3 regions of the Metabacillus hrfriensis genome follow, and region 1 is predicted to be linked to each of the others. Evidence: predicted binding sites of a transcription regulator. Region 1 holds the regulator's gene; each other region holds the start of a gene.
The links. Region 1 encodes CtsR, which represses protease genes until heat stress. Its sites were predicted from a motif close to ATGGTCAATAAAGGTCAAACA; they were not measured.
Positions count from the first base shown of each region.

Region 2: a site for CtsR is predicted at 1,279-1,299, ahead of clpP (ATP-dependent Clp endopeptidase proteolytic subunit ClpP). Genes of this name have one in related genera too.
Region 3: a site for CtsR is predicted at 2,034-2,054, ahead of QLQ22_RS09095 (ATP-dependent Clp protease ATP-binding subunit). Genes of this name have one in related genera too.

Region 1 covers NZ_CP126116.1:107,790-111,078, forward strand. Annotated here, with positions in the region: rRNA gene QLQ22_RS00575 (23S ribosomal RNA) at 1-298, shown strand, start outside; rRNA gene rrf (5S ribosomal RNA) at 385-500, shown strand; gene QLQ22_RS00585 (CtsR family transcriptional regulator) at 1,166-1,627, shown strand; gene mcsA (protein-arginine kinase activator protein McsA) at 1,644-2,189, shown strand; gene mcsB (protein-arginine kinase McsB) at 2,191-3,282, shown strand; gene clpC (ATP-dependent protease ATP-binding subunit ClpC) at 3,279-3,289, shown strand, end outside.
Region 2 covers NZ_CP126116.1:4,596,230-4,599,518, forward strand. Annotated here, with positions in the region: partial or broken gene QLQ22_RS22810 (peptidoglycan recognition protein family protein) at 1-306, opposite strand, end outside; tRNA gene QLQ22_RS22815 (tRNA-Arg) at 591-666, opposite strand; gene clpP (ATP-dependent Clp endopeptidase proteolytic subunit ClpP) at 1,355-1,954, shown strand.
Region 3 covers NZ_CP126116.1:1,842,902-1,846,190, forward strand. Annotated here, with positions in the region: gene QLQ22_RS09095 (ATP-dependent Clp protease ATP-binding subunit) at 1-1,937, opposite strand, end outside; gene QLQ22_RS09100 (hypothetical protein) at 3,247-3,289, shown strand, end outside.

The DNA.
Region 1 (3,289 bases):
AGTTCGGTCCCTATCCGTCGTGGGCGCAGGAAATTTGAGAGGAGCTGTCCTTAGTACGAGAGGACCGGGATGGACGCACCGCTGGTGTACCAGTTGTCTTGCCAAAGGCATCGCTGGGTAGCTATGTGCGGAAGGGATAAGTGCTGAAAGCATCTAAGCATGAAGCCCCCCTCAAGATGAGATTTCCCATCACATTAGTGAGTAAGAACCCTGAAAGATGATCAGGTTGATAGGTCTGAGGTGGAAGCGCGGTGACGTGTGGAGCTGACAGATACTAATCGTTCGAGGACTTAACCACAGTCTAATAAAGTGTAAAACCTGAGTGAAACTTGTTATCATACGTTATTTAGTTTTGAAAGAATAACTCTTTCTAATTGCATATTGTCTGGTGATGATGGCAAAGAGGTCACACCCGTTCCCATGCCGAACACGGAAGTTAAGCTCTTTAGCGCCGATGGTAGTTGGGGGTTTCCCCCTGTGAGAGTAGGACGTTGCCAGGCACGCAAAAAAAAAGAACAGCAGAGATGCTGTTCTTTTTTGTATGAAAAAAATAAAAGGGCAGAGGACCTTTAGAGGGTTGGCGGCTGGAAGCAGGTTTTACTTTTTAGTAAGACTGCACGGATAAAAAGTAATTGGCTGAAAGGGGCATAAAACCGTGCAGAGCACGCATAAATGTTGTTCCAGCGCGTATAACTTGGCCGTGAACGAGCTCATATGCCCGGTGAGTGTGGCATAACATAAATTCTCTTCTAGGAAGGAGACAGGAGACAAAACCAGTGTATGATGGGGATGAGGCTCAAAATAAGAAGAGTAGTTTCAAAATGAGAACAAGTAAAATTAATCATTTATAGCATTTTAAACAGTGCTTCAGCAGTCTGAACTGTGAGGAAGAGATAAACCGCCCTTCTATTAGAAAAAGATATTCCCTTTCATGAATCCTGTTTTTTAGACGTATATATAACGTAACCCTCCATGTTTTTATCCCTTAATTAAAAATTCCTCTAAGCAGCCAGTAAATAAAATGGTGATTCCTGTTTAAAAACGTTTCACTGCCGTTAATAATGGAAATAGATAAATGAGTGGTTATAAGTTGAAAAAAAGTGAACTTCGTTTTATATTAGTGTTAAAGTCAAATATAGTCAAAGTCAAGTTAGGGGGAGGCGGAGTGCGGAATATTTCGGATGTCATTGAACAGTATTTGAAGCAGGTGCTCACTACGAGCGGTAAAGAAATCGTTGAAATCAAAAGAAGCGAGATTGCGGATAAGTTTCAATGTGTGCCCTCACAAATAAATTATGTGATTAATACGCGTTTTACTATTGAAAGAGGGTATATAGTAGAGAGTAAGAGAGGCGGCGGAGGCTACATTCGTATCATTAAGGTGAAATCGAACGATGCTGCCCACTTAATTGATCAGATATTGGGAATTATCGATAGACGGATTTCGCAAACCGCTGCTGAAGATCTTATTTTAAGGCTGGTTAATGAAGAAGTGATTTCAAGACGTGAAGCGAAGATTATGCTGAGTGTAATTGACCGTTCCGTCTTATATATTGATTTGCCGCATAGAGACGAGTTAAGAGCAAGGATGATAAAAGCTATGCTGACTTCCTTGAAATACCGATGAAAGCAGGTGAACAGACTTGATTTGCCAGGAATGCAATGAAAGGCCGGCAACTTTTCATTTTACAAAAGTAGTGAACGGCGAAAAGACAGAGATTCATATTTGTGAACAATGTGCACAGGATAACAGTTCGATGTTTATTGACAACAGTACTGGTTTTTCAATTAATAACTTATTAGCAGGTTTATTAAATATGGAACCTTCTATTTCAAAAACTAAGCAGGATGTTTTTAAGAAAAATGAAGTTTTGCAGTGCAGCAGATGTCAGATGACATTTCAGCAGTTTACAAAAGTCGGCCGTTTTGGCTGTTCGGAGTGCTATCGGACTTTTAATGATCAGATAAATCCTATTTTAAGGAGGGTCCATAGCGGAAACACTGTTCATGCGGGTAAAATTCCTGAACGAATTGGCGGTAGCATTCACGTCCGCAAACGAATAGAGTTATTAAAACAGAATCTTAAAGATTTGATACATCAAGAAGAATTTGAAAAAGCTGCTGAGACTCGAGATGAAATCCGTTCGCTTGAACTGAAATTAAAGAGTTCCAGAGGAGGAGAATCCTGATATGTCACTTCAGCAATTTATCAATCAGGCAATGAGCGCCTGGATGAGCAAGGAAGGACCTGATTCTGACATTGTTCTCAGCAGCAGGGTCAGGCTTGCAAGAAATATTGAGAAATATAAGTTTCCAACGATCGCGTCAAATGAAGAATCACAGGAAATTTTAAGCCTTTTTGAAGAAACTTTTTCGGATAAAAGTGTGAATGAAATTGGCAAGCTTGAAATGCTCAGGATGGAAGATCTGCAGCCCAATCAAAAAAGGGTTTTAGTTGAAAAACATTTAATTAGTCCAAATTTAGCGGAAGATTCTTCTTTTGGCGGATGTTTATTATCAGAAAATGAAGAAGTCAGCATTATGCTGAATGAAGAGGATCATATTCGAATTCAATGTTTATATCCAGGACTTCAGTTAAAAGAAGCATTAAAATCAGCAAGTGAGCTGGATGATTGGATGGAACACGCTGTAGATTACGCATTTGACGAGCAGAGAGGATACTTAACAAGCTGTCCGACAAATGTCGGAACAGGCCTTAGAGCATCAGTTATGATGCACTTGCCTGCACTTGTCCTGACACAGCAGATGAACCGGATAATTCCGGCAATTAATCAATTAGGTCTGGTTGTTAGAGGAATTTACGGGGAAGGCAGCGAAGCATTAGGTAACATCTTTCAGATTTCAAATCAGATTACACTGGGGAAGTCTGAAGACGATATAGTAGAGGATTTGCTGAGTGTTGTCCATCAGCTGATTGACAAGGAGCGTTCTGCACGCGAAGCCTTATATAAAACGTCGCAAATGCCTCTTGAAGACCGTGTGTTCAGATCTCTCGGCACTCTGACATACAGCCGTATAATCGAGTCTAAAGAAGCCGCCAAATGTTTATCAGATGTCAGGCTGGGAATAGACTTAGATATTATTAAAGACATTTCCAGAAACATATTAAATGAGTTAATGATTTTAACTCAGCCTGGTTTTCTGCAGCAATATTCTGGCGGGGCTTTAAGACCGGATGAACGGGATATAAGAAGAGCTTCCTTAATAAGAGAAAGATTAAACCTAGAAATGGTCAAAAGGATGGAGGATGATGAAGTATGATGTTTGG
Region 2 (3,289 bases), 580 kb from region 1:
AGCAATAGCTGCTTCATTTGCATCATAACCGAAGAGCTGATTATCTTCAGGGTTCCGGTAAAGATTATGCCAAGCTTTTTCATTTAATGGGATGATCTCAAGAATTTTATCATCATCTATAAACGCATGAGCAGAAGCACTCGGCTGAGAGTTGTTAAAATAATTAAAGTGATCGTCTGCATCAGCTGAGTTATTTGCCGTTTCGTGAGAGACTATAAATAGAGGTCCAGTCAGCTTTTCCCCTGAACGTGCATTTCCAAGACGGATATAGCGCTGTTCAATTTGATATTTTTGAGAAACACTCAATCTTTATCACTCCTTTTTATAGTAAATGATAGAGAGACGCCTTTTGGAAAGGCGCCTCTCTTGGCTCATTAGTCTATTTTTAAGGAATCTATGAAAGAATCTAGCAATTCAAATAGCAGATGCGTGTGTTCAGCTCCGTTCTGAAAAAGGAGTCTTTGCCCGAGCTTGTACTCCGTATAGGCGTCCTGCTATTCTTTGAGGCCGCATAGTAGTTTTATTAGCGTAAATCCAACAAAAAAAGAAAGAGCTGGTTTAATTAAAAAACCAGCTCTTTCTATAAGTGACGCGCTCGAAGGGATTCGAACCCCCGACAGACGTGGTACCGGAAACCACCGCTCTATCCAACTGAGCTACGAGCGCATATAAAAGTTAATTAGTCAGTAGCGTTATTATACGATAAAAACAACCTATGTATCAAGCGGTATTTTTATACTGCAGGCGGAAATGACTAAACTCCTGAAGATAACGGAGGTTTTCAGGATATAAATCTCTGATAATCGAGGAATTATTAGTGATAAAGAACAAAGGAGTACATGGATGATGAAAGATTACACCATATTCAAATGGTTCCTCTTTCGCCTGAGATTTAGATCAGGGTAACTTTCATTTCTAAGGCAACAATGTGGATCTATACTGCATTTAGTACGTTTCTTGATACATCCGAAGAGATTTCAGCGAAAAGTGCTGCACGACTGATCATAAGTCGGCAGGGTACCGGACTGGTGAAATAGTGAATGCCTTTTGTCAGCACCGAAAGAAAATATAAAGGATATTTTAAAGAGCCTGCCGAATACATACGTTACAGCCTCCTAATGAAAGACCACTATAGAAGTTCATTATACGCAGAAAAAATGAGGCTTGAAACAGCTTTACTCAACTGTTTGAAAGAAAGAATAATTGGGTAACATGTTTACAGTCAGCAACTGCTACATATGTATAAGGTGCAAGAAAAAGCTTCAAAGAACAGCGTTTCGTTTGACCTTTATTGACCATAGTTGTATGATGAGAGTACATAAAATTTACCTTTATTTAAAAGGAGGAAAATACGATGAATTTAATACCTACAGTTATTGAACAAACGAACCGCGGTGAACGTGCATACGATATTTACTCACGTCTTTTAAAAGACCGCATTATTATGCTTGGAAGCGGAATTGACGATAACGTGGCAAACTCAATTGTATCACAGCTTTTGTTCTTAGAAGCTGAAGATCCAGAGAAAGACATCTCAATCTACATTAACAGCCCTGGCGGTTCTATTACAGCCGGTATGGCGATTTACGATACAATGCAGTTTATTAAACCACAAGTATCAACAATCTGCATCGGTATGGCCGCTTCAATGGGAGCATTCCTCCTTGCAGCCGGCGCAAAAGGCAAACGCTATGCCCTTCCAAACAGTGAAGTTATGATTCATCAGCCTCTTGGCGGAGCTCAAGGACAGGCAACTGAAATTGAGATCGCTGCAAAACGCATCTTGTTCTTGCGTGATAAGCTGAATCAAATTCTTGCTGACCGCACTGGCCAGCCAATGGAAGTGATCGCTCGCGATACAGACCGAGACAACTTCATGACGGCAGAACGCGCACTTGAGTACGGCTTGATTGATAAAGTGATGACTCGCAATACAATGCCTGATAATAAATAAGAAGATACAGCAGAACGGCCTAAGGCCGTTCTGTTTTTTTGTTTTGAGGCATGGGCGTATGATCCCCCTAAACAGGCATGATCCTGGTTTTGGATACTCAATGAGTGCGTATGATTCCCTTTTACAGGCTAAATCTCGGATTTGGGTACTCAATGAGTGCGTATGATTCCTCTTTACAGGCTCAATTCTGGATTTGGATACTCATAGAGAGTGTATGATCCACTTTTACAGGCTAAATCTCGGATTTGGGTACTCATAGAGTGCGTATGATTCCTCTTTACAGGCTCAATTCTGGATTTGGATACTCATAGAGAGTGTATGATCCCCTTTTACAGGCTAAATCTCGGATTTGGGTACTCAATGAGTGCGTATGATTCCTCTTTACAGGCTCAATTCTGGATTTGGATACTCATAGAGTGCGTATGATTCCCCTTTACAGGCACAATCCTGGTTTTGGATACTCATAGAGAGTGTATGATCCCCTTTTACAGGCTAAATCTCGGATTTGGGTACTCAATGAGTGCGTATGATTCCCCTTTACAGGCTCAATCCTGGTTTTGGATACTCATAGAGTGCGTATGATTCCTCTTTACGGGCTCAATTCTGGATTTGGATACTCATAGAGAGCGTATAATCCCCTTTTACAGGCTAAATCTCGGATTTGGGTACTCAATGAGAGCGTATGATTCCCCTTTACAGGCTCAATCCTGGTTTTGGATACTCATAGAGAGTGTATGATCCCCTTTTACAGGCTAAATCTCGGATTTGGGTACTCAATGAGTGCGTATGATTCCCCTTTACAGGCTCAATCCTGGTTTTGGATACTCAATGAGTGCGTATGATTCCCCTATACAGGCACAATCCTGGATTTGGATACTCATAGAGAGTGTATGATCCCCTTTTACAGGCTAAATCTCGGATTTGGGTACTCAATGAGTGCGTATGATTCCTCTTTACAGGCTCAATTCTGGATTTGGATACTCATAGAGTGCGTATGATTCCCCTTTACAGGCACAATCCTGGTTTTGGATACTCAATGAGTGCGTATGATTCCTCTTTACAGGCTCAATTCTGGTTTTGGATACTCATAGAGTGTGTATGATCCCCTTTTACAGGCTAAATCTCGGATTTGGGTACTCAATGAGTGCGTATGATTCCTCTTTACAGGCTCAATCCTGGATTTGGATACTCAATGAGAGCGTATGAAACCGCGGCTTATTCTTATCCGATGTTTGCCGGTAAGCTGATTTACTTTCTAAATCGTAATTTTTACTTTCCCAAATATCCTTTTTACTAGCGAAAACCCGTAAAATAATTTCCAAGGTCAACGAAATA
Region 3 (3,289 bases), 1.7 Mb from region 1:
CCGAACGCAGGGTGATAGCCGAGTTCGGCAATTTTTTCTTTCGCCTCATCAGTGATGCTGAGCGTTACTTTTTGTTCTGCCAAAGCAGTTTTCAAATCATCCAGCATAATATCGACGATTTCAAGCAGATGCGGTTTTTCAAGTGATTTGAATTCAATGATGCTGTCAAAACGATTCAGAAACTCGGGTTTAAAGAATGAGCCTAGAGAGCTTAATAAAGAACTTTCATTTAAGGCATCATTGCTTCCGAATCCGACAGTTATTTTCTTATGGCCGATGCCGGCGTTGCTTGTCATGATGATGACAGTGTCTTTAAAGCTGACCGTTCTGCCCTGGCTGTCTGTAAGTCTGCCATCTTCCATCACTTGAAGGAACATGTGCTGGACATCAGGATGAGCTTTTTCAATTTCATCAAGCAGGATGATGCTGTATGGGTTCCGGCGGACTTTTTCAGATAATTGTCCAGCTTCTTCATGGCCAACGTAGCCAGGAGGGGAACCAATGATTTTAGAAATCGAATGCTTCTCCATGTATTCACTCATATCAAGACGGATGAGTGATTCGCGAGAACCAAACAGTTCAGAGGCAAGGGTTTTTGTCAGCTCTGTTTTCCCGACCCCGGTCGGGCCCACAAACAGGAAGGACCCGATTGGTCTTTCTTTGGACTTTAATCCTGCACGGCTGCGGCGAATGGCTTTGGCTACTTTTTTAACAGCCTCGTCCTGGCCGATTACTTTTCCTGATAGTTTAATCTCAAGGTTTTTCATCTGAGCCTGCTCGTCTTCCTGAAGTTTGCCTACTGGTATACCCGTCTTCTTTTCAATGATGGCCTGAATATCTGCAAGGTCGACTACAGCTTTAACAGGAGTCTGCATTTTCTCAAGCTTGAGCTCTTCATCGCGCAATTTGGCAGCAAGCTCGTAGTTTTCTTCCTTCGTTGCCTGAGCTTTTTTACTGGCGATTTCAGCTAATTGACCGCTGATGTCTTCGCCTCCGACTGCCTGAAGGTTCTTTTTCGATCCTGCTTCATCCAGCAGATCAATTGCTTTGTCAGGCAAGTAACGATCCTGGATGTAGCGGTTTGACAAGGTTACAGTCGCTTTTATGGCTTCTTCGGTATACGTAACCTCATGGTATTTTTCATATTTATCCTGAATGCCTTTTAAGATTTCAACGGCTTTTTCAAGGGACGGCTCTGATACCATGACTGGCTGGAATCTGCGTTCAAGCGCTGCATCTTTTTCGATTTGGCGGTATTCTTTTAAAGTCGTTGCACCGACAACCTGCAGCTCTCCGCGTGCAAGAGCAGGTTTTAAAATATTGCCTGCATCCATTGATCCTTCGGCAGACCCTGCACCTACAAGAAGATGAATTTCATCAATAAACAAGATGATGTTTTTCTTTTGCTGAAGCTCAGAAATCAGCTGTTTCATTCTTTCCTCAAATTGGCCCCGTATGCCAGTATTTGCAACAAGTGAAGCCACATCAAGCAAGTATACTTCCTTGTTTTTCAGCTTAGCAGGGACATCGCCTTCTGCAATTTTAAGCGCAAAGCCTTCTGCTACAGCCGTTTTGCCTACTCCTGGTTCACCGATTAAAACGGGGTTATTCTTATTTCTTCTGTTCAGAATTTCAATTAATCTTTCGACCTCTGCATCTCTTCCAATAACAGGATCAATGACTCCGGCTTTTGCAGCTCGAGTTAAATTGCGGCCTAATTGGTCAAGAAGACCATTGCCTCCATGTTTATGAGTTTGACCTTCTGCACCTTGCTGGAATGGCTGAGAAGAAGGAACATTTCCGAATGATCCGCTTGGAACAGAGCTTCTATATTGTGCATAACAATCTGTGCAGAGCAGCACTTGCTGACGCTCCTGATTAATTTGAAGAGTTAAATGAACAGATGCTTTCTTAGCTTGACAGTGTTGACATAGCATAGTGAAAACCTCCTGATATATAATTTGACTTTGACTATCTTTGATTAATTAAGTTGGTAAAAAATCACCTCATAGGATGATCTTGATTCATATTATAGTTTGACCTTATTTGACTTTCAAGTATTTTGCTTAAAATTTTATAAGTTAAATCGGAAATCTCATCAGGCTCTAAGTCGAAGCGTTTCGTGATTAGCTTCATAACTGAATTTGCAGCACTAAATGTGGGCTTCGACACGAGTTAAGTGCATCAAAACTGAATATGCGGCACTAAATGTGTGCTCGGACATGAGATAAGTGCGTCATAACCGAATATACGGCACTAAATGTGGGTTCCGACACGAGATAAGTGCTTTATAACCGAATATGCGGCACTTAATGTGGCTCGGACACGAGTTAAGTGCTTCGGATCCGAATATGCGGCACTAAATGTGTGCTCCGACACAAGTTAAGTGCGTCATACCGAAAATGCAGCACTAAATGTGTGCTCCGGCAAGAGTTAGTGCGTCATAACCGAATATGGCGGCACTTAATGTGTGCTCCGACACGAGTTAAGTGCGTCATAACCGAATATGCGGCACTAAATGTGGACTCCGACACAAGTTAACTGCGTCATAACCGAATATGCAGCACTAAATGTGTGCTCCGACACGAGTTAAGTGCATCATAACCGGATATGCGGCACTAAATGTGAGCTCCGACCCGAGTTAAGTGCAACATAACCGAATATGCAGCACTAAATGTGAGCTCCGGCAAGAGTTAGTGCGTCATAACCGAATATGGCGGCACTTAATGTGGGCTCCGACATGAGTTAATTGCTTCATAACTGAATTTGCAGCACTAAATGTGGGCTCCGACACGAGATAAGTGCGTCATAACCGAATATACGGCACTAAATGTGTGCTCCGACACGAGATAAGTACAACATAACCAAATATGCGGCACTAAATGTGAGCTCCGACACAAGTTAATTGCGTCATAACCGAATATGCGGCACTAAATGTGGGTTCCGACACGAGATAAGTGCTTTATAACCGAATATGCGGCACTTAATGTGGCTCGGACACGAGTTAAGTGCTTCGTATCCGAATATGCGGCACTAAATGTGAGCTCCGACATAAGTTAAGTGCGTCATAACCGAATATGCGGCACTAAATGTGAGCTCCGACCCGAGTAAGTGCATCATAACCGAATATGCAGCACTAAATGTGTGCTCCGACCCGAGTTAAGTGCGTCATAACCGAAAATGCAGCACTAAATGTGAGCTCCGACCCGAGTTAAGTGCGTCATAACCGAATATGCAGCACCTAATGTGAGCTCCGACACCGAGTTAAGTGCTTCAAAACCGAATATGC